DNA from 4 places in the Alkalispirillum mobile genome. Region 1 is predicted to be linked to each of the others. Evidence: predicted binding sites of a transcription regulator. Region 1 holds the regulator's gene; each other region holds the start of a gene.
What was found. Region 1 encodes sigma-54, which starts transcription at its own class of promoters, with help from an activator protein. Its sites were predicted from a motif close to TGGCANGNTNCNTGCTT; they were not measured.
Positions count from the first base shown of each region.

Region 2: DFR31_RS07675 (PEP-CTERM sorting domain-containing protein) is a predicted target of sigma-54. The motif match lies at 1,477-1,493, and genes of this name have one in related genera.
Region 3: DFR31_RS03260 (PEP-CTERM sorting domain-containing protein) is a predicted target of sigma-54. The motif match lies at 1,728-1,744, and genes of this name have one in related genera.
Region 4: glnK (P-II family nitrogen regulator) is a predicted target of sigma-54. The motif match lies at 2,714-2,730, and genes of this name have one in related genera.

Region 1 is NZ_RCDA01000008.1:1,160-6,238, forward strand. It holds gene lptC (LPS export ABC transporter periplasmic protein LptC) at 1-260, shown strand, start outside; gene lptA (lipopolysaccharide transport periplasmic protein LptA) at 247-774, shown strand; gene lptB (LPS export ABC transporter ATP-binding protein) at 771-1,496, shown strand; gene DFR31_RS13490 (RNA polymerase factor sigma-54) at 1,656-3,167, shown strand; gene hpf (ribosome hibernation-promoting factor, HPF/YfiA family) at 3,191-3,538, shown strand; gene ptsN (PTS IIA-like nitrogen regulatory protein PtsN) at 3,602-4,072, shown strand; gene rapZ (RNase adapter RapZ) at 4,118-4,984, shown strand; gene DFR31_RS13510 (HPr family phosphocarrier protein) at 5,032-5,079, shown strand, end outside.
Region 2 is NZ_RCDA01000001.1:1,607,141-1,612,219, forward strand. It holds gene prsT (XrtA/PEP-CTERM system TPR-repeat protein PrsT) at 1-1,294, shown strand, start outside; gene DFR31_RS07675 (PEP-CTERM sorting domain-containing protein) at 1,579-2,502, shown strand; gene DFR31_RS07680 (efflux RND transporter permease subunit) at 2,613-4,871, opposite strand; gene DFR31_RS07685 (hypothetical protein) at 4,871-5,079, opposite strand, start outside.
Region 3 is NZ_RCDA01000001.1:691,469-696,547, reverse strand. It holds gene ppsR (posphoenolpyruvate synthetase regulatory kinase/phosphorylase PpsR) at 1-794, shown strand, start outside; gene DFR31_RS03260 (PEP-CTERM sorting domain-containing protein) at 975-1,685, opposite strand; gene DFR31_RS03255 (DUF1249 domain-containing protein) at 2,007-2,447, shown strand; gene iscR (Fe-S cluster assembly transcriptional regulator IscR) at 2,563-3,036, shown strand; gene DFR31_RS03245 (glycerophosphodiester phosphodiesterase family protein) at 3,120-3,833, opposite strand; gene DFR31_RS03240 (transglutaminase TgpA family protein) at 3,868-5,079, opposite strand, start outside.
Region 4 is NZ_RCDA01000001.1:1,703,135-1,708,213, reverse strand. It holds gene DFR31_RS08090 (ATP-binding protein) at 1-778, shown strand, start outside; gene DFR31_RS08085 (ammonium transporter) at 988-2,238, opposite strand; gene glnK (P-II family nitrogen regulator) at 2,301-2,639, opposite strand; gene ubiK (ubiquinone biosynthesis accessory factor UbiK) at 2,882-3,175, shown strand; gene DFR31_RS08070 (YifB family Mg chelatase-like AAA ATPase) at 3,216-4,730, shown strand; gene DFR31_RS13785 (c-type cytochrome) at 4,754-5,079, opposite strand, start outside.

The sequences.
Region 1 (5,079 bases):
GCGCCTGGGACGAGGCCGAACGCGTGCTACTGCACGAGGACGTCCACTTCTGGCGCCCGGAGAGCCCAGTCAACCGTCCACTGCAACTGGACACCTCTGAGCTTTGGCTCTACCCCGAGGAGGACGTGGCGGAGACAGAGGAACACGCCATACTGCGCCAGGACGCCTCCCACACCGAGGGCGTGGGGGCCAAAGCCTGGCTCAAACGTCAGCAGATCGAATTGAAATCCGAGGTAAAGGGTCATCATGAACTGCCGTAACGCCGCGGCCGCCCTGGTCACCGCCCTGACCTGCCTGGTGCTCATCACCGGGGCGCAGGCCCGCACCCCTGACCGCGAGCAGCCCATAGACCTGGAATCGAATCGCGCCGAAATCGACAACGTACGCGGCATCAGCACCTATACCGGGGACGTGGTCCTCACCCAGGGCAGCATGGTGATCACCGGCGACCGCATGGTGGTCCACACCCGCGAGGCCGATGACCGCCGGGTACTCGACCGGATCGAGGTGGACGGCAGCCCCGCCACCTACGAGCAACTGCCGGAGGACCAGACCGACAAAGTGCACGCCGAGGCCCCGCGGATGGAGTACTACAGCCGCGGCCCGCAGCGGATTTACCTGCTGCAGGGCGCAGAGCTGTGGCAACGGGAAAACCGCATGTCCGGCGAGGAGATCCGGGTCAACCTGGAGACCCAGGAGGCACAGGCGGAGGGCCGCGAGGACCGGCGCACGCGCACCATCTTCTTCCCGGCCGAGGAGACCGACGACCCATGAGTCGTCTGGAAGCCCGGTCCCTGGTCAAGCGCTACCGCCGCCGCACCGTGGTGGAGGAGGCCTCGCTGACGGTGAACGCCGGCGAGATCGTCGGCCTGCTCGGCCCCAACGGCGCGGGCAAGACCACCTGCTTCTACATGGTGGTGGGGCTGGTGCGCGCCGACGGTGGCCAGATCCTGCTCAACGGCGAGGACATCACCGCCCTGCCCATGCATGCCCGGGCCCGCAAGGGCGTCGGCTACCTGCCGCAGGAGGCCTCGGTGTTCCGCAAGATGACCGTGGCCCAGAACATCATGTCCATCCTGGAGACACGCCCCGAGCTGAGTCGCAAGGGCCGCGAGGAGCGACTCCAGGCCCTGCTGGACGAGTTCCACGTGCCGCATCTGGCCAACCAGAATGGCATCAGCCTCTCGGGCGGGGAGCGGCGGCGGGTGGAGATCGCCCGGGCGCTGGCCGCCGACCCGCAGTTCATCCTGCTGGACGAGCCCTTCGCCGGCGTTGACCCCATCTCTGTGGTGGATATCCAGCACATCATCCGCCAGCTCACCGAGCGCGGGATCGGCGTGCTGATCACCGACCACAACGTGCGGGAAACCCTGGGTATCGTGGAGCGGGCCTACATCCTCAGCCAGGGCCGGGTCATTGCCCGCGGCAGTGCCGACGAGGTTCTGGCCAACCAGGCCGTCCGCGAGGTCTACCTGGGGGAGCATTTTCGGCTTTGACCCCCTTTCCGCGGTAAACTGGGAGTACAGGCAGATACCCGGCCCGGCAATGGGCTAGCATGGGATTATCAAAGCGGTGCGTGCCACGACATACATGAAAACAAAGCTCACCCACATCACGATCAATCAGAACGGCCCCCGGGCCCGTTGGGATCGGTCATGAAGCAGTCGCTGCAACTCAAGCTCGGCCAGCAACTCACCATGACACCCCAGCTGCAGCAGGCCATCCGCCTGTTGCAGCTCTCCACCCTGGATCTGCAAATGGAGATCCAGCAGCAGCTAGAGTCCAACGTCATGCTGGAAATGGCCGAGGACGAGCAATTGGAGGACGAGCAGCGGTCGGAGGCGGACGAAGCTGACCAGAACACCGCCGACGAGCCGGGCGAGGACACGAGCGGCGAAGAGCAGAGCGATGCCGAAGCCCCCGCCGCCGAGGAGCCCGCCGCCAGCCAGCAGGACGACATCCCTGACGACCTTCCGCTCGACTCCAGCTGGGACGAGATCTACGACGGCAGCACCCCCTGGAGCCAGCCCGACAGCGAGGATGAGGACCGCGACCCCTGGGCCAACCGCTCCGGTGGCGGTGAAAGCCTCCACGAGCACCTCACCTGGCAGGCTGAGCTCACCCCCTTTACCGAGCAGGACGCCGTCATCGCCCAGGTCATCATCGACTCGGTGCGCGACGACGGGTATCTGGGTGCCGACATCGAAGAACTGATCTCCGCCCTGCCCGCCGAGTGGGAGGTGGAGCCCGAGGAGGTCGAGGCGGTCCTGCGCCGCATCCAGCACTTCGACCCGGTAGGCGTGGCGGCACGCGACCCGCGTGAAGCGCTGCTCATCCAGCTTGAGCAGCTGCCGCCCGACACCCCGCTGCTCACCGAGGCCCGCACGCTGGTGGACCAGTACCTGGACATGCTGGTGCAGCGCCAGTACGCCCAGCTGTGCCGGCGCATGAAGCTCAACCAGGAGCAACTGCGCGAGGTGCTGGCCCTGGTCCAGACCCTGGACCCGCGGCCCGGCTCCCAGATCAGCGACGACGAGACCCAGTACGTGGTCCCGGACGTGGTGGTGCGCCGCATTCACGGCCGCTGGCAGGTGGAGCTCAACCCCGACACGGCCCCGCGGCTGCGGGTCAACAGCTACTACGCCAGCCTGATCAAGCGCGCCGACAACAGCAGCGACAACACCACCCTGCGCAACCACCTGCAGGAGGCGCGCTGGTTCATCAAGAGCCTTCGCAGCCGCAACGACACTCTGCTGAAAGTGGCCCGTTGCATCGTCGAGCGCCAGCAGGGCTACTTCGACCACGGCGAGGAGGCCATGCAGCCGCTGGTCCTGCGCGAGGTGGCCGAGGCGGTGGACATGCACGAATCCACCATTTCCCGGATCACCACCCGCAAGTACATGCACACCCCGCGGGGCACGCTGGAGTTCAAGTACTTCTTCTCCAGCCACGTGCAGACCGTGGATGGCGGCGAGTGCTCGGCCACCGCCATCCGCGCCCGTATCCGGCGACTGGTCGCCGACGAGAACCCGGCCAAGCCACTCAGTGACAGTCGCATTGCAAATATCCTTCAGGAAGAAGGCATAAACGTGGCAAGACGGACCGTAGCCAAGTATCGTGAGGCCATGGCCATCGCCTCGTCATCCGAGCGCAAGCGACTGGCCTGAACCGCAACGTTGAAGGAGGCGGCATGCAAATACAGATAACCGGCCACCATGTGGAAGTCACGGACGCTCTCAAGGACTATGTCCACGACAAGTTCAAGCGCCTGGAGCGCCACTTTGACAACCTGGTGGACAGCCACGTCATCCTCTCCGTGGAAAAGCTTCGCCAGAAGGCGGAAGCCAACCTGCTGATCAGCGGCAACCGGCTGCACGCCGAGACCACCAACGAAGACATGTACGCCGCCATTGACGGCATGGTGGACAAGCTCGACCGGCAACTGGTCAAGCACAAGGAGAAGGTGACCGACCACCACCGCAGGGAGGGCGCTGCGCAGAAGGCAAGTGCAGGGGCCGCGGACGTAGACGCAGAATAGCCACAGCAAACCACTGGCGGCCGGCGTCCTGCCGGCCCCGGCCGCCCTGGGCTGAACATCATCATGAAAATCGCCGAACTCATCACGCCGGACCGAATCCGTTGCGAAGCCGAGGTCAGCAGCAAGAAACGCGTGCTGGAACAGCTCAGCGACCTGCTGACCACGGACGACACCACCCTGGCCGCCCCCCAGGTCTTCGACCGCCTGGTGGCGCGTGAGCGCCTGGGCAGCACTGGCCTGGGCCATGGCGTGGCGCTGCCCCACGCCCGCATGGAGGGCATAGAGCAGGCCCGGGGGGCGCTCATCCGCCTGGGCGAAGGCGTCGACTTCGACGCCTTTGACCGCGAACCGGTGGACCTGCTGTTTGCCCTGGTGGTGCCGGAGCACTTCACGGACGAGCACCTCCAGATCCTGGCCGACCTGGCCGAGATGTTCAGTGACAGCCGCCTGTGCGAGCGGTTGCGGGCCACCGGGGAACCGGAGCGGCTCCACCAGCTGCTGGCCGAGTGGCAGGGTAGTGAGACGGCAGGGTAGCGGCCACCGACACGGCGGCCGCCAGAAGGCGGAGCACCGACATCCATGCAGAACCTCAGGTTGATCATCATCAGCGGCCTGTCCGGGTCCGGAAAGAGTGTGGCGCTGCACACGCTCGAGGATCAGGGCTGGTATTGCATCGACAACCTGCCCGTCGGTCTGCTCAGCGCTTTCGCCCGCCACGTCAACGACAGCTGCCAGGGGGCCAGCGGCCGCTACGCGGTGGGCATCGACGCCCGCAACCGGCCGGAGGACCTGGCCCGCATCCCGGAGATACTCGACGAACTGGGCGGTCTGGGGCTGAACAGCGAGGTGTTGTTCCTGTTCGCCAACCACGAGACCCTCATCACCCGCTTTAGCGAGACCCGCCGCCGCCACCCCCTCAGCGGCGACGATGCCACGCTCGCCGATGCCATCGCCCGGGAAGAGACCCTGCTGGCACCGCTGCGTGCCCGCGCCGACCTGACACTGGACACCAGCGACACCAACGTCCACCAGCTGCGCGACCTGATCCGCGAGCGGGTGGAGCACCAACCCGGCCGGCTCTCGCTGCTCTTCCAGTCCTTCGGCTACAAGCACGGCATCCCGTCCGATGCCGACTACGTGTTCGACGCCCGCTGCCTGCCCAACCCGCACTGGGAGCCCAGGTTGCGTCCGTTCACCGGGCAGGACGCACCGGTGCAGAGCTACCTGGAGGCGCAGCCGGAGGTGGGGCGGCTAATGCAACAGATCGAGGAACTGGTCAGCACCTGGCTGCCCGCCTTCCGCAAGGAGGCACGCAGCTACGTCACCGTCGCCATCGGGTGCACGGGCGGCCAGCACCGGTCCGTCTACCTGGCGGAGCAGCTGGCGCGGCGTTTCGATAACGGCACGGATGCCGTCAGTGTCCGCCACAGGGAGTTAAGCCATTGAGCTGCCAATCCGGGAGCAACCCCCAGGAGCGCCACGGAATCACCACTGTGCCTAGCGAAGAACTCGACATCGTGAACAAGCTGGGGCTGCATGCC
Region 2 (5,079 bases), on a different contig from region 1:
GGGGATGGCCAAACTGCCCGGCGACCCGTCGCTGGGTATGAACTTGGCGATGATGGAGCTCGTCCAGGAAAACCGTGAAGCAGGCATCGCCGCGCTGGAGGCGATCCAGGAGCACAACCCGGGGCATGCCCCCTCGGCCATGAGACTGGCGGAGCTCGCGCACCAGGACGGGGACACCGGGGCCAGCACGCGCTGGCTGGAAAAGACCATTGAACACCATCCGCAGGAGGCCCAGCCCTACCTGTTGCTGGCCCGCCTGCAGCTAGACGGGGGGGCACCGGGAGAAGCCGCGACGACGCTGGAACGGGGCCTGGAACATCATCCGGAACACCCCCTCATGCTCTTCGCGCTGGGCGACATCCGCGAGCAGCAGGGCGACCACGAGTCGGCGGCAAGCCTGTTCCATGACTTGACGGCGGTGGACGAAGACAATGCCGAGGCCTACTACCGTCAGGCCCGAAATCTCACCGCCCTGGGGGATAATGACGGCGCGCGTACCGCACTGGAGCGGGCGGTGGAGCTCGAGCCGGATGACCTGAGCGCCCGGATTGCCCTAGTCCGACTGCTGGCAGCGGACGGCGAGATCGAGGCGGCACGAGCGGCTTTCGAACCACTGGAGACCGGGGATCACCAGGATCGCCCCGTGGTCAAGGCACAGCGAGGCTGGTTCCACAACGAGGCCGGACGGTACGAGGAAGCTGCCGCGGCATATGGCGAGGCGCTGGCGAGCGAAACCCGGCGGAGCTGGACGCTTGCCCGTTACCGGGCCCAGTTACAGGCTGATCAGCCCGATGCCGCCAAGCAGACCCTGCAGGATTGGCTGGAGCGCCACCCCGGTGACGGGGTCGCCCGTCACCTGCTGGCGGCCCGCCTGATGGAAGGCAACCAGACGGACGAGGCCGAGACGCTGTACCGTGAGCAGATAGAGCAGTACCCGGAGGACTACCTGGCCCTGAACAACCTCGCCTGGCTGCTCCGGGAATCCCGGCCGGAGGAGGCGCTGGGCCTTGCCGAGCAGGCGGCGGAACTGGCGCCCGAAGCGCCGGAGATCCTGGATACGCTCGGTGTCGTGTTGCTTTACAACTCGCGTCCCGACGAGGCGCGGGAGGTTCTCGAAAAGGCGCACGAAATCGCACCGGGCCAGCCGGGTATCCAGTTCAACCTGGCGCGCAGCCTGGAGGCGGCCGGGGATACCGAGCGGGCCAGGGCGGTCCTGGACCGGCTTCTGGCCGACGAGAGCGACTTCCCCGACCGACAACGGGCCGAGGAGCTGCTGCAGACGCTGGATGGCTGACACTCACGCCCCGGGCCGGCGATGCCTGAAATACCCCTGTCGCCGGTCCGGGTGCGCCCCTTCACCAAACTGTCCAGCCGCTTTACACCCCCGCCTGATCCCGGGCGTACAATGACCGAAACGCCACCCCGAAGAAACTTTTAATCCCTCCATAACAACAAGTTACGTTGCCAAAAAAAACCTGGCACCTGATTTGCTTCTCCTGAGACAGGGTCGGGTGCACCGATCCGGAAAGACCACCACCCGATCACTCGATCAAGTACCAGGTCACAGGAGACGACATCATGAAAAGGTATACCCGCCTCATGGCAGCAGCCGGGCTTACCGCGGGACTGGGTTTGGCAGGGAATCCCGCCGTGGCCAGCCTCTACGAAGACGTGAACATTGAGCACACGCGAGACGGAAACGCCTTCACGACAGAGATCTTCAACCAACTGGAATTCCGTTTTCTGGCGGAGACCACTCAATTCGGGGATGGACCGGCTCCCGTGGAGGGAGATACCTTCTCGGATTCCGGCGCGGGCCAGGTAAGAGACATCTTTGAACCCGGCGGATCAGCTCCCGTATTTGACGCCAACGTCCGGGACAGACTGGGTTTCGTCTGGAATGACCTGACCGGCTCGCTCGGCAGCTTTACCTCGGGTGCCCCCGGGACGCTCACCACAACGTCGCAGTACGACCCGGGCGCCATCTTCAGTTGGTATTACGGCGATGACGTAATCGACTGGAGCAACACCAACATGCAAGCCAACCAGGCTTCAGTCACGGATGGCGACAGGGGAAACTTGGTGCAGGTGCTTGAGTTGACTCTGACCGGCGGCTCCGCCGACCTGACCTTCGAGGATGATGAGGGCGTGGCCGGTGACTTCATCCGCGGTTCTTATCGCTTCGACTTCGAAGTCACGAACGCACTCGCGGGCTTTTGGAAGATCGGTGACCTTGATTTCGCTGACTTCCTTGATGAAGACGCGCCGTTCAAGTTCTCCTTGGTCGCCGACGCCAACGCGAATGCCCGCGACCCTGTTATTGATGATGACGTCGAGGACGCCCTGTTCGTCACCACGACAGGCGGTACCGGGCAGATCGGGTTCAACCGCGTACCCGAGCCGGGCTCCCTGGCGCTGATGGGCTCTGGCCTGCTCCTGCTGGCCGGCCTGATCACCCTGGTGGGTCGTCGCAGCCGCGCGGTGGAGCCGACGGCAGCCTGAACCGACTGAACTACAACAATAAAGTAAGACCTAGAGACGAGGGCCCCACAATGGGGCCCTCTTTTTTGTCGGCGGCCTCACTTCCTGCGGTCACCTAGAACAGAACGCCGTCACCCCACCCTTCCGGCTGTCATTCGACTGAACAGCACCAACATGGCGGGCAGCACCAACAGGTCGTACAGCAGTGCCGCCGCCAGCCCAAAGGCGGTGAGCAGGCCAAAGCTCTGGGTGGGCTGGAAGTCCGACAGGCTCACCAGCAGGAACTGTGCGATCAGCACGATGGTGGTCGCGGTAACTGCCCGACCGCTCTGCCTGAAGCTGCGGGCCACCGCCCAGGCCACTGGGCTCCCGGCACGCCGGCGGCGCAGGTAAGCGTGCAGGATGTGAATGGTGTCGTCCACGGCGATCCCCACCGCCACGCTGGCAATCATGGCCGTGGCCATGTCCAGCCAGATCCCGAGCAGCCCCATCAGCGAGAAGATCAGCACGATGGGCGTCAGGTTGGGCACCATGCTGGCCGCTGCCACGGGCACGGAACGCCACATCAGCAGCATCAATACCGACAACAGCCCCACCACCACCAGCAGGCTGTGTAACTGCCCCTGGATCAGTAGCCGCTCCTGGTCGGCGAACAGCCGGCCCATGCCGGCGATATCCCACTCCAGGTCCGCCGCCGGCTCCGCCTCCAGATGGTCGCGCAGGTCGGCCATCAGCGCGTTGAGCTCCTGGGCGCCGGTAGCATTCAGGTTGAGCAGCAGCCGGCTGCGGGTGAAGTCGCGATCCACCACGTCCCACAGGTCCTGGCCGTCGTAGATGAACAGGTACTGGGCCACCAGTTGCTCGTTGTCGGGTACGGTCCGGTAGTCCGGGTCCTCCTCGTTGAAGGCCCAGTGCATCTCCGCCACCAGGTCAGGGAGTGACAGGCTGTAGTCCACCTCGGGGCGCGCATCCAGCCAGTCCTGCACCCGTTCGATGGCCTGCAGCCTTTCGGGGGCCATCAGGCTGTCCCAGTCGGGCCCGTCGAAGACCACCTCCATGGCCATCACGCCGGAGAGCTGCGACTCCACCTGGCGGGTGGCGCGGGTGATCTCGTGGCCCTCGTCGAAGAAGGCGTAAAGGTCGGTTTCCACCTCCACGTGGCGAATCTGCGGGATGGCCACGACAAACAGCAGCACGGCCGCGCCCACCACCCAGCCGGCCCGGCGGACCGCCAGGTGGGCAGACCACCGGAGGAAGCCGTCCAGCTGCCGCATCCCCCGGCGTTGACGCACCCAGGGGCCATGGTCGTAGCGGGCAAGGATCGCCGGCAGCAGGCCCAGCACGCAGGCCGCTGCCACCAGCACGCCGAAGGCGGAGACCTGGCCAAAGGCCTCGATGGGACGGATGGGGCTGACGCTGAGCGAGGCCAGCCCGGCGGCGGTAGTCAGCGCCATGAACAGGGTGGGGCGCGCCACCGCCTGCAGGGCTGCCTCGACCCGCGCCCGGCCCTGATACCCCCGCTGGGCGGCGTGCAGCACCGCGTTGAAGAAGTGCATCATCATAGCCACGGTGAGCGCGGTGAGCAGCGGCGGCATGATGGCGGTGATCAGGGTGAAGGGCTTGCCGGTGAGCACCAGCAGGGCGAGGGCCGAGCCGGTCACGGCACTGATGGTCGCCGCGGCCAGGCCGACCACCAGCCAGCGCCGAAACAGCCACCAGAGCAGCAGCAGGCCGATCCCCATGGTGCCCGGCACCAGCAGGGCCAGGTCGCCGATCATGGCACGCAGTTGCGCCACGTCCAGCGCCACATGGCCGGCAACGGCGGTCAGCTCCGCCTCCAGCCCGTGCTCGGCGATGGACCGGCGCAGCAACTGTTCCAGCTCCAGGCGCTGCAGGCTGTCCTCCAGCACGTGAGGGCGCACCACCAATGCAGTGGCCTCCCCCGTCTCGGAGATGATCAGGCCCGGAGCGAAGCGGTCGCCCAGGGCCCGGTCCCGCCAACCCTCGGCGTCCAGGCGGCCGAGATCGTCGGCTTCCACCAGCCGCTCCACCGAGAAGCCATCCTCGGTGGCGCGGATGTGGTCGGTGCTGGTCAGCCCCAGTACCCGTTCCACCCGGTCGTGGCGTTCCAGGTCCTCCACCAGCCCATGCAACCGGCCGAGGAAGTCGGCCTCGAACAGCTGGGGCCCTTCGAACAGGGCCACCAGCACCTGGTCCTGGGGGAACTCCTCGCGCAGTTCGTTATCCAGCACCACGGCCGGGGCATCGGTGGGGAAGTAGGCCTCCGGGGCGTTATCCAGGTTCACCTGCAGCAGCAAAGGCCCGGGGCCGAGCACCAATAAGGCAAGCGCCGCCAGCGCCAGCCGCGGTCGATCCAGTAACCATCGCATCAGAATTGCCCCCGCCAACCCAGTACCAGAAGCCGGTTATCCCGATAAAAGCCCGCCGCGGTGTCCTCACGGCCATCCAGCCAGTGCAACCCGACGTAGACTTCATGGGGCTCGTTGCCGGTCCAGGCCAGTTCCGGGTTGACGTAGGCGTCACGCCGATCCAGGCCGGCGGAGAAACGCAGCCGGCCCCGCCACTGGTGATCGAGAA
Region 3 (5,079 bases), on a different contig from region 1:
TCTCCGACCGCACCGGTATCACGGCCGAAACGCTGGGCCACAGCCTGCTGACCCAGTTCACGCTCGATTTCGAGCAGCGCACCATCCCCTTCGTGGATAGCGAAGAGAAGGCGAACCAGGTGGTGGAACAGATCGCCGCCGCCGGCCAGCGCAGTGGCCTGCGGCCCATCGTGTTCTCCACCGTCGTCGATGCCCACGTGCGCCGCGTCATGCAGACCACCGACGCCGTGCTCTTCGACTTTTTCGATACCTTCATCGCCCCGCTGGAGCAGGAACTGCATATGCCGTCCAGCCACGTCATCGGGCGCTCCCACGGGGTCGTGGATAATAACATGTATGACGTCCGGATCGACGCGATGAACTATGCGCTCAGTCACGACGACGGGGCAGTGACCAATCACTACTCCCGTGCCGACGTCATCCTGACCGCCGTATCGCGCAGCGGCAAGACCCCGACCTGTATCTACTTGGCGCTGCAGTACGGCATTTACGCGGCCAATTACCCGCTGACCCAGGATGACCTGACCCGCGGCAAATTGCCGCGCAAGCTCGTTGAGCACAAGCGCAAGCTCTACGGGCTGACCATCAACGTGGACCGGCTGCAGAAAATCCGCTCCGGACGGTTGCCGAACAGCGACTACGCCTCGCTGCGCCAGTGCAGCTACGAGGTGGCTCGCGCCGAGGCCCTGTTCAAGGGCGAGGGCATCTCCTTCGTCAATACCACCACCATGTCCATCGAGGAGATCGCGACCAAGATCATCCACGAGGCCAAGCTGGAGCGGCGACTCTATTAGAAGTGTCCCCGGTTTTCCAGCCCAGGGCCGATCTTCGGGGCGCGGCAGGGCCGACCCCCTCGAAATTGGGCGAGGGGGTCGGCGGATGGAGCGGGTGCCGACGGGCGCTCGGTTGGTGGGTGCCAGCCGGCCCCGCGGATCCGGGCCCGGCCGGCGTGGGGGGGAACTCCCGTGGCCGGGTCAGCTCACAGGGCGCCGTCGCAGGAAGGTCAGCCCCATCAGGCCCAACAGGCCCGTTGCGAAGAGCGTCAAGGTGGCGGGCTCGGGCACTTCCGTGGGGTCGCCGGGGACATCGGTACCAAGCGTGATGGCGTCATAACCGACTTGGTTGATGGTGCCACCGAAGTCCACTGATTGGGCAACCCCATCGAACTCCACCCCCACAGGGTTGAAGTTGCAGAAGTCCGTGCTCGCGGTGTCCGTGCAATTGGCGTCCTGCCAATTTTGCGATAAGTCGAGAGATTGGAGTATGTTCCCTTGTCCGTCAGGCTCGTCATAGACATTGACGAAAGCCTGTTCGGACGATGTGTAATAGAAGGAGAATCCGGTTTCAAAGCCACCGGCGACATTCATGGTCGCGGCCTCGCCGCCGAGGAAGAAAAGGATGTTGTCGCCCACCGGATTGTTTTCGAAGTTGCCGTCAGCCCCGGGTTCATTCGTTGTCTGGGATGTCAATGCCAAGGCGTTTTCTGAGAACGTGATGCCATAATCCGGGCCGGTGATGCCAGCCTCGTTGGTGCCGCCTGCGTAAAAGTCCCCGACAGCTTCATTTCCATCGATGGCCCCAAACTCCTCGAAGCCCAGCGTGACAATGTCTGCCTGTGCCGGCAAGCCATAGGTGACAATGGCGATGCCAACAATAGTCAACGGCGCGGTAAGCTTGTGTTTCATAGCGCTCCTCCAGACCTAATTGCATGAGGTGGTATTAAAGGAAAGCAAGCGCTATGCCAGGTCGTGGATAGGCGGATCACAGCGGGATTTAGAGGGGCTTGTGGGCAGTATTGGGGTGGTTAGTCATGGCTGAATGGGGGTAATTGTAAAGTGCCTCGACGCTAATCATGGGGTTGCTCAGCGCTTATTAACCTTGGGCCTTTCCTGAGGCAGGCACGCCATTGCCGCCGGTCTGGTAGCGCTGACAGGGAGGCGTGCTGCGCTCAGGGCGCCCGCCGTTGCGGCCGTACCGGGTTGCAGCATGTGGTAGCATCGTGAGCTATGATGCGTTCACCAGCCATCCTAGAGACCCAGTCCACCGGGCCGAGCTTCGGCGGTCTGATGGAGCTTTACGAGTCCAATTACCTCTTTCTGAGGCGGTTGCTGCCAGAGGATGGCGAAGGGGTCTGCCGTGTCAGCCCGCTGGCCAAGGGGGCGGCGTTGCACGTGGAGTTGCTCGAATCCACCCCTTATACGCGGACGTACTACCTGACACATCAGTTCCTGGCAGAAGAAGCCCCGGCCGGGGAGACGCTACCGGCCCTGCGGATTCGCATCTATTACGATGCCCGGGTGGCGGAAGTGGTCGGCCGCGGCCGCCGTGGCCAGGCCCGGGAGCAGGGGCCCTCGCTGGAATGGCGCTGGCGTGCGAATCGCTTCCTCAACCGTTGGCTCCGGTTCTGCCTGGGCGAGGGGCATCGCTTTGGTTCGCCCACCGCCTGAGCGGCATACGCGCAAACCGTAGGCGCCGCTAATTTCCCTTGACGCGGCTGGGTTTAGTGCCTATAAAAGACGAATGGTTTTTGGCGTTTCTTGCTAGATATACGGGAAGGTTGTAATGAAGCTATCGACCAAGGGCCGCTACGCGGTCACAGCCATGATGGACCTGGCGCTGCACGAGGGGCAGGGGCCGGTTACCCTGGCGGATATCTCCGAGTCTCAGGGGATCTCGCTGTCCTACCTGGAGCAGCTGTTCGCGCGCCTGCGCAAGCACTCCTTGGTCTCGGGCGTTCGTGGCCCGGGGGGCGGCTATCGCTTGGCACAGCCGGCGGACCAGATCACGGTGGCGGACATCATCACTGCGGTGGACGAGAATGTCGACGCCACGCGGTGCAAAGGCCGTGGTGACTGCCAGGAGGGTGAGCGCTGCCTGACCCATGATCTTTGGATGGACCTCAGCCGGCAGATCTACGACTTCCTGAACGGCATCACGCTGGCGCAGTTGGCGCAGGAGCCGGCTGTCCGCCGGGTTGCGGAGCGCCAGGGGTTGACCGAGCAGCCGCTGGCGGACCGTCGCCGCAGCGTGCGCTGAGGGGGCCTCAGTCCGCTACGACGTGGGCCGGAGTGGGCCCGGGGCGGGTGAGCGCCCCGGGCGCATCGGCCCTCGGCCTGGTGTCATCGGTACCAGGCCGACAGCCTTCCCGTTTCCACCGCCTTCACGCCTCGGCGTGCCAGCGCTGCGGCCGGTCCCGCTTCATTAATCTCGTAAATTGCCCATGCCCATGGGCCGGTCCATAACGGTGCCGGGCCAGGCGGTAGTAACTGCTCGTCACAGAAGAGCCAGTCCGGTTTCAGCGCCTCGGCCCGCTCCCGGCAGGTGATATCCCAGTCCTGCAAGACCCAGCCCACCGCTACGCGGGCATGCGACCGGGCTACCTGCAGCGCACTGTCGTTAAAACTGATGATCACCCGTTGGCTGGCGATGAGCACGCTGTCCTGCAGCACCCGGTCCACCGCGTGCGGGATGCGATGGTGGGCCAGTGCATTGGTCTTGATTTCGACGAACACCGGGGTGTTGGTACCGGCCAACAGCTTACAGGCCTCACTGAGCGTGGGGAGGTGGAACTGTTCCGCCTGTGCCGGGCCGGGGCGTAGCCCCCGGCGGGCCAACTCCGCGTCTTCGATCTCCGCCAGGCACCCGCGTTGTCCGGTGATACGGCGCAGGTCCCGGTCGTGAAAGACCACCGGTGTGCCATCCGCCGTGAACTGAACGTCCAGCTCGATACCGTCCGCCCCCCTGTCCAGGGCGGAGCGAAAGGCGGGCAGGGTATTCTCTGTGTGCCTTTCAATGTCGCCGCGATGGGCGATAAGCCAAGGGGTGTCGTGCATGGGCGCGGAGCTCCTGGCTGTCTTCGGCAGGCGGTCAGGGGCGCAGTTTTCGCACCCCCTCCCGGAGGGCGCGCAGGTCCGCCTCCCTAGGCGCCGGTTCGTACCGATATTGCTGGTAAAGCCGCGCCAGTTGCAAGATGCCAGGGGCCAGGTCGGGACGTGCCCGGGCCACTCGTTGGGCATAGCGGTTGGGCGGTTCTGCGGGTTGCGGGGGCAGGCCCTTCCGGCCCAGTTTCCGGGTCAGCTTCTGCCAGGCGCGTACCGCCGGGTCGGACGGACGGGGCGCCCCGCGGTAGAGGGTGATCCAGGCCAGCAGCAGTGACAGGGCGACCAGTGCGCCACCCAGTGCCATGACCGCCTGTTGCCAGCTGGTCAGCCCGAGCCGCTCCAACCACTGGCGTTGCATCTCCGGCCCGTAGCCGAGCATCCAGCGGTGCCAGGTCATGTTCACCGCATCCCAGCGCAGTTGCAGCCCGCGCAGCCAGGAGGCGTCGAAACGCGCCATCGCGGGCACGCTGTCGGGGTCGCTCACCGACGCCTCCAGGCCCTCGTCCAGGCGCGTCGGGGCGGCCAGCACGGTGGGGTCGACCCGCACCCAGCCTTCCCCTTCGAGCCAGACCTCGTTCCAGGCATGGGCATCGGACTGGCGGACGATCATGTAGTCGCCGGCCGGGTTCATCTCGCCGCCCAGGTAGCCGGTGACCACGCGGGTGGGGACACCCACAGCGCGCATCATCACCGCGAACGCCGCGGCAAAATGCTCGCAGAAGCCCTGTTGGTGTTCGAACAGGAATTCATCGACCATGTCGGCCTGCATCAGCGGCGGGCTCAGGGTGTACCCGAACGATTGCTCCCGGAAGAAACTGATCGCGTGGCCGAGCAGGGCCTGCGGGTCCTCGGTCTCCTCCAGCCAACCCTGCGCCAGGGCGACGGTTTCCGGGTGGCGGTCGCCCTCCAGGTGCTGGTTGACCTCGCGGCGCTGGTCATCCAGCGAGCCGCCGAGCGCGTAATCCAGTGCGCTTTCACCCTGGTAGCGGATCCGGCGGTTGACCTCCCTGTCCCGCTCCCACGTCTGGCCGCCACGGGTCCGGGCCCCGTTCAGGTCCAGGTCGACGGGCAGATCCAGGCCGAACAGCCAGGGCTGGCCGTGCGGCTCGAGGGTAATGGTGTAGCGCCACTTGTCGACGTCGTCCGCCGTGGTCGCCGCCTCGGTCATGTCATGGAGTTGATCGTGCTTTTGCCAGCG
Region 4 (5,079 bases), on a different contig from region 1:
CGAGAGCCCCGTGCTCACGGTGCGCGCAGTCAGGGCCTGGACGCTGCATATGAGTGGCCGGCGCGATGCGGCCTGGGCCGAGATCGACGCGGCCCGCGCCGAGGCCGCGGCGCTGCAGCACCGCCCCACCCAGGCCTTCGTGGAGGCCTTCCGGGGAGGGTTGGGATTCTTCGACGACGCCCCGCGAGCCGCCCTGGAGAGCGCTGAGCACACGATGGCGCTGGCGGTCGAACACAGGTTGCCCCTGTGGCAGGTGGCGGGCACCGCGGTGCGAGCCTGGGCGCAGGCTCGATTGGGCGAGTCATCCGCCCTGGAGGTGCTGCGCGAACAGGTCCAGGTGATCAGCGAATCCATGGGCGGCGTCAGCACCCTGTTCCGCCTTTTCCTGATTGATGCCCTGCCGGAAGGGGACCCGTCCGGTCACCGTGAGCGGCTGACCACCGCCAACCGGGCGCTGGCGGATGCGGCGCGGACCGGCGACGACTGCTACCTGCCCATGATCCAGCGATTGCGCGGCCGGACGTTGCTCACCGGTCCAGCGCCGCGCGAGGCGGAGGCCGGCTGGCGGGATCTGTCCGAGGCGCGGGCCCTGGCCGCCCGCCAGGGCGCCCTTGGGCTGGAGGTCCGGGTGTTGCGCGACATGCTCGAGTTTGCGGGGCCGGGTGAGGGGCGGTCAGCGTTGGCCGAGGACCTGGTGCGCCTGGAGCAACGCCTTGCTGGAATCGATGCGGGCGCTCGCCCTGTCTCGCAGACAAAAAAAGAGGCAGACCGGGGGTAATCCGGCCTGCCCAACGCTACGCTAGGGTTTGCGTTTGCCCGGGGCCGGGTAGCCCCCCCGGTAGGCTCCCGAGGCAATGGTGGGATGATCTCGCGTGGGCCGGCCGTCGGCAAATGCAAAGATAACGGCAAAGTAACGCCCCGCGAGCCAAAAAAAACGGGCGCCGAAGCGCCCGAAAAGCCACCGCTGAAGGAGAAGGTTATTCCGGCTTACGTCTTGCTCTGCTGGACGAAGTCCGGGTAGGCCTCGATACCACACTCGGTGATGTCCAGCCCCTGCTGCTCTTCCTCTTCGGTCACACGGATACCCATGACCGCCTTGAGGATCATCCAGAGCACCAGGCTCACGCCGAACGTCCAGGCGAAGATGGTCACGATGCCCACGATCTGGGCGAGGAAGCTGGCATCTTCCATCCAGAGGAGGACCGCCAGCAGGCCCCAGATACCGGCGGTACCGTGGGCCGAGATCGCACCCACCGGGTCGTCGATCTTCAGCTTGTCCAGGCCAACGATGGAGAGCACCACCAGCACACCACCGACGGCGCCGATGAAGGTAGCCAGCAGCATGCTCGGCGCGTCCGGGCCTGCCGTGATCGACACCAGGCCGGCGATGGCGCCGTTCAGGGCCATGGTCAGGTCAGCCTTGCCGAACATAAGGCGGGCGGTGATCAGCGCCGCCACCACGCCACCGGCGGCTGCCAGGTTGGTGTTGGCAAAGACCAGGGCGACGGCGTTGGCCGAATCCACGTCGGAGACCTTCAGCTCGGAACCGCCGTTGAAGCCGAACCAGCCCAGCCAGAGGATAAAGACACCCAGGGTGGCCAGCGGCATGTTGGCACCGGGGATGGGCCGTACTTCACCGTTGGGGCCGTACTTGCCCTTACGCGGGCCAAGGACCAGTACTGCAGCCAGGGCGGCGGAGGCACCGAACATGTGCACAATGCCGGAACCGGCGTAGTCGGCGTAGCCCAGCTCATCGAGGAAGCCCTCGCCCCAGCTCCAGTAGCCCTGGATCGGGTAGATGAAGCCGGTGAGCACCACCGCGAAGAGCAGGAAGGACCAGAGCTTCATCCGCTCGGCCACCGCGCCCGAGATGATCGACATGGCGGTTGCCACGAACACCACCTGGAAGAAGAAGTCGGAGACGTCGGAGTAGTAGGAGCCTTCACCCGCTGCCACCGCGGAGGCGCTGTTATCGGACGCGCCCAGGATGAAGCTGATCGAGGGGATGACCGAGCTCAGGCCGTCGCCGTACATGATGTTGTAGCCCACCACCATGTACATGATGCAGGCGATGGCGTAGAGCGAAATGTTCTTGGTGAGGATTTCCGTGGTGTTCTTGGAGCGGACCAGGCCAGCTTCCAGCATGGTGAAGCCGGCGGCCATCCACATGACCAGCGCGCCGGATACCAGGAAATAGAAGGTATCCAGGGCGTAGGAAAGTTCGCGTATTTCTTCCATTGTGCTTGCTCCCGATGATCCTTGAGTCGTCTGATGCAGGGATCAGTGGTGAAGGAAAGGCATCAGAGCGCGTCCGAACCGGTCTCGCCGGTACGGATACGCATGGCCTGCTCCAGGGGAAAGACGAAGATCTTGCCGTCGCCGATCTTGCCGCTGTTGGCGGCCTTGGCGATGGCCTCACAGGCGCGGTCGACCAGGTCGTCGGCCAGTGCCACCTCGATTTTCATCTTCGGAAGGAAATCCACCACGTACTCGGCGCCGCGGTAGAGCTCGGTGTGACCCTTCTGACGGCCGAAGCCCTTCACCTCGGTGACCGTGATGCCCTGCACCCCGATCTCCGAGAGGGCCTCGCGCACGTCATCGAGCTTGAAGGGCTTGATGATCGCAGTTACCAGTTTCATGGGTTGGTCCTCTAAACAGTCCTTGCCAAAACCCGCAGTAGGTGTAAACGCCCGGTGGCGTTCGGGCTGAGACACTGCAGAGGCCGTGCCAGATTGTTTAAACCGCCTAAAAACAGGCCGTTGTTGCGTGTTTCCGTGGCTGTGCGCCATACTGCATTGCACCACGCGGGGGATCGCCCCGCCGGAGCGCACCAAAAGGGTGCGGCGCACCAAACAGGGGATACCACCCGGGAGAAATCGCCATGCTGGATCCAAAAACCCTCGATGAGATGGCCAGAAAGTTCACCGCCAACCTGCCGGAGGGCGTGCAGCAGTTTCAGCGGGAGGTGGAGCAGAACGTGCGGGCCAGCCTGCAGGCCGGCTTCTCCCGCCTGGACCTGGTGACCCGGGAGGAATTCGACGCCCAGGCGCGGGTGCTGGCGCGCACCCGGGCGCAGCTGGAAGAGCTGGCGCAGCGGGTGGAGGCCCTGGAAGCGGGCGGCAGCCAGGCCGATAAACCCGCCGGGGCCAGCGAGAACCCCGCTACCGGGGAGTAAGCCCCACCAGCACGGATGCTGACTAAGGAGGTCGACAAGGATGTCATTGGCCGTGGTCTACACCCGGGCCTCAATGGGGCTGGACGCCCCGGAGGTCACGGTAGAAGTACACATCGGGCCCGGGCTGCCCTCCCTGGCCATTGTCGGGCTGCCGGAAACCGCCGTGCGCGAGGCGCGCGAGCGGGTCCGTTCCGCGCTCACCATGGCCGGGTTCGAGTTTCCCCCTGGCCGTATCACCGTCAACCTTGCCCCCGCCGACCTGCCCAAGGGCGGCGGCCGTTACGACCTGCCCATCGCCCTCGGTATTCTCAGCGCCTCCGGCCAGTTGCAGGCCCGGCTGGAGGGCTGGGAGTTCGCCGGTGAGCTGGCCCTGGGCGGTGCCCTGCGGCCCGTGCCGGGGTTGTTGCCGTTCGCCCTGCGGACCCGTGAGGCCGGCCGCGGACTGGTGGTGCCGGAAGGTTCCGGCGCCGAGGTGGGTGTGGTCCATCCGGAAGCACTCTCCGCCGGCCATCTGCTGGATGTCTGCCGCCATCTCTCGGGTGAACCCTGCCTGGCTGTGGCGCGGCCGGGCCCGCTCGGTGCAGAGGCCGCTGCAGTGGCCGATCTGGCAGACGTCCGGGGGCAGGCCGGTGCGCGGCGCGCGCTGGAGGTTGCCGCAGCCGGGGGGCACGCCCTGCTTTTCAGCGGGCCCCCGGGTACCGGGAAAAGCATGCTGGCCGCCCGCCTGCCCGGCATCCTGCCGCCGATGACCCATTCCGAGGCGCTGGAGGCGGCGGCCGTGGCCTCCATCAGCCACCACGGCTTTCGGCCCGGGCAGTGGGCGCGGAGGCCCTTCCGCCAGCCACACCACAGCGCCTCTCAGGCGGCGCTGATCGGTGGCGGCCGCAAACCCGGACCGGGCGAGGCCTCCCTGGCCCATCGCGGCATTCTGTTCCTGGATGAATTGCCGGAGTTCCCCCGCACCGCACTGGAGGCATTGCGCGAGCCACTGGAGACCGGTGAGGTCCATATCTCCCGCGCCTCGGCCCGGGTCAGTTACCCGGCCCGCTTCCAGCTCATCGCGGCCATGAACCCCTGCCCCTGCGGGCATCTGGGCGATCCCGGTGGCCGTTGCCGGTGCACCCCCGAGCAGGTGGAGCGGTATCGCGGCCGGCTTTCCGGGCCGTTGATGGACCGGCTGGATATGCAAGCAGACGTGCCCCGCCTGACTGCCGCGGAACTGCAGGGTCGGTCGGAGGGAGAGAGCAGCGCCACGGTGCGAGAGCGGGTGGCGCAGGCGCGAGATCGACAGCAGGCCCGTGCCGGCGTCGAGAACGCGCGACTACAGGGGCAGGCTCTGGAGCGTTGTTGCCGGCTCACCCGGACGGATGCCGGACTACTGGCGCGGGCCATGGACCAGCTGGGCCTGTCAGCCCGTGCCTACCATCGGATACTGCGCCTGGCCCGAACTATCGCGGACCTGGAGGGAGCGGATGGGCTGGCCACCCGCCACATTACTGAGGCGCTTTCCCTGCGCCGGGGGCTGGAGCCCGGGCGGAAGGCGCCCGGGCCCTGAGGCCCAATCGGGGAGGGGGTGGCTCAGTAGTCCACCTCGAGGCCCGACTCCTCCAGCATCCAGATGACCACCCAGCGCAGCTCGGTGTCATCGGCGTCGGCCCCGCCGCGCGGGGGCATGGCGCCCATGCCGCTGATCACGTTCTCCACCAGGCCGTCCAGGCCGCGCTCATCCAGCCGCGGAGCCCACTCGCCCTCTTCGCCGGTCACCGGCGAGCCGGCCACACCACTGGCATGACAGGCCATGCAGGCGGCCTCGTTGATCTGCTGGGCCACCTCCGGATCGAAGGCGGGGCGGTCCTCCTCCTCCTCCGGTGCCTCGTCCACGTCATCCGCTTCGGCCACGGCCT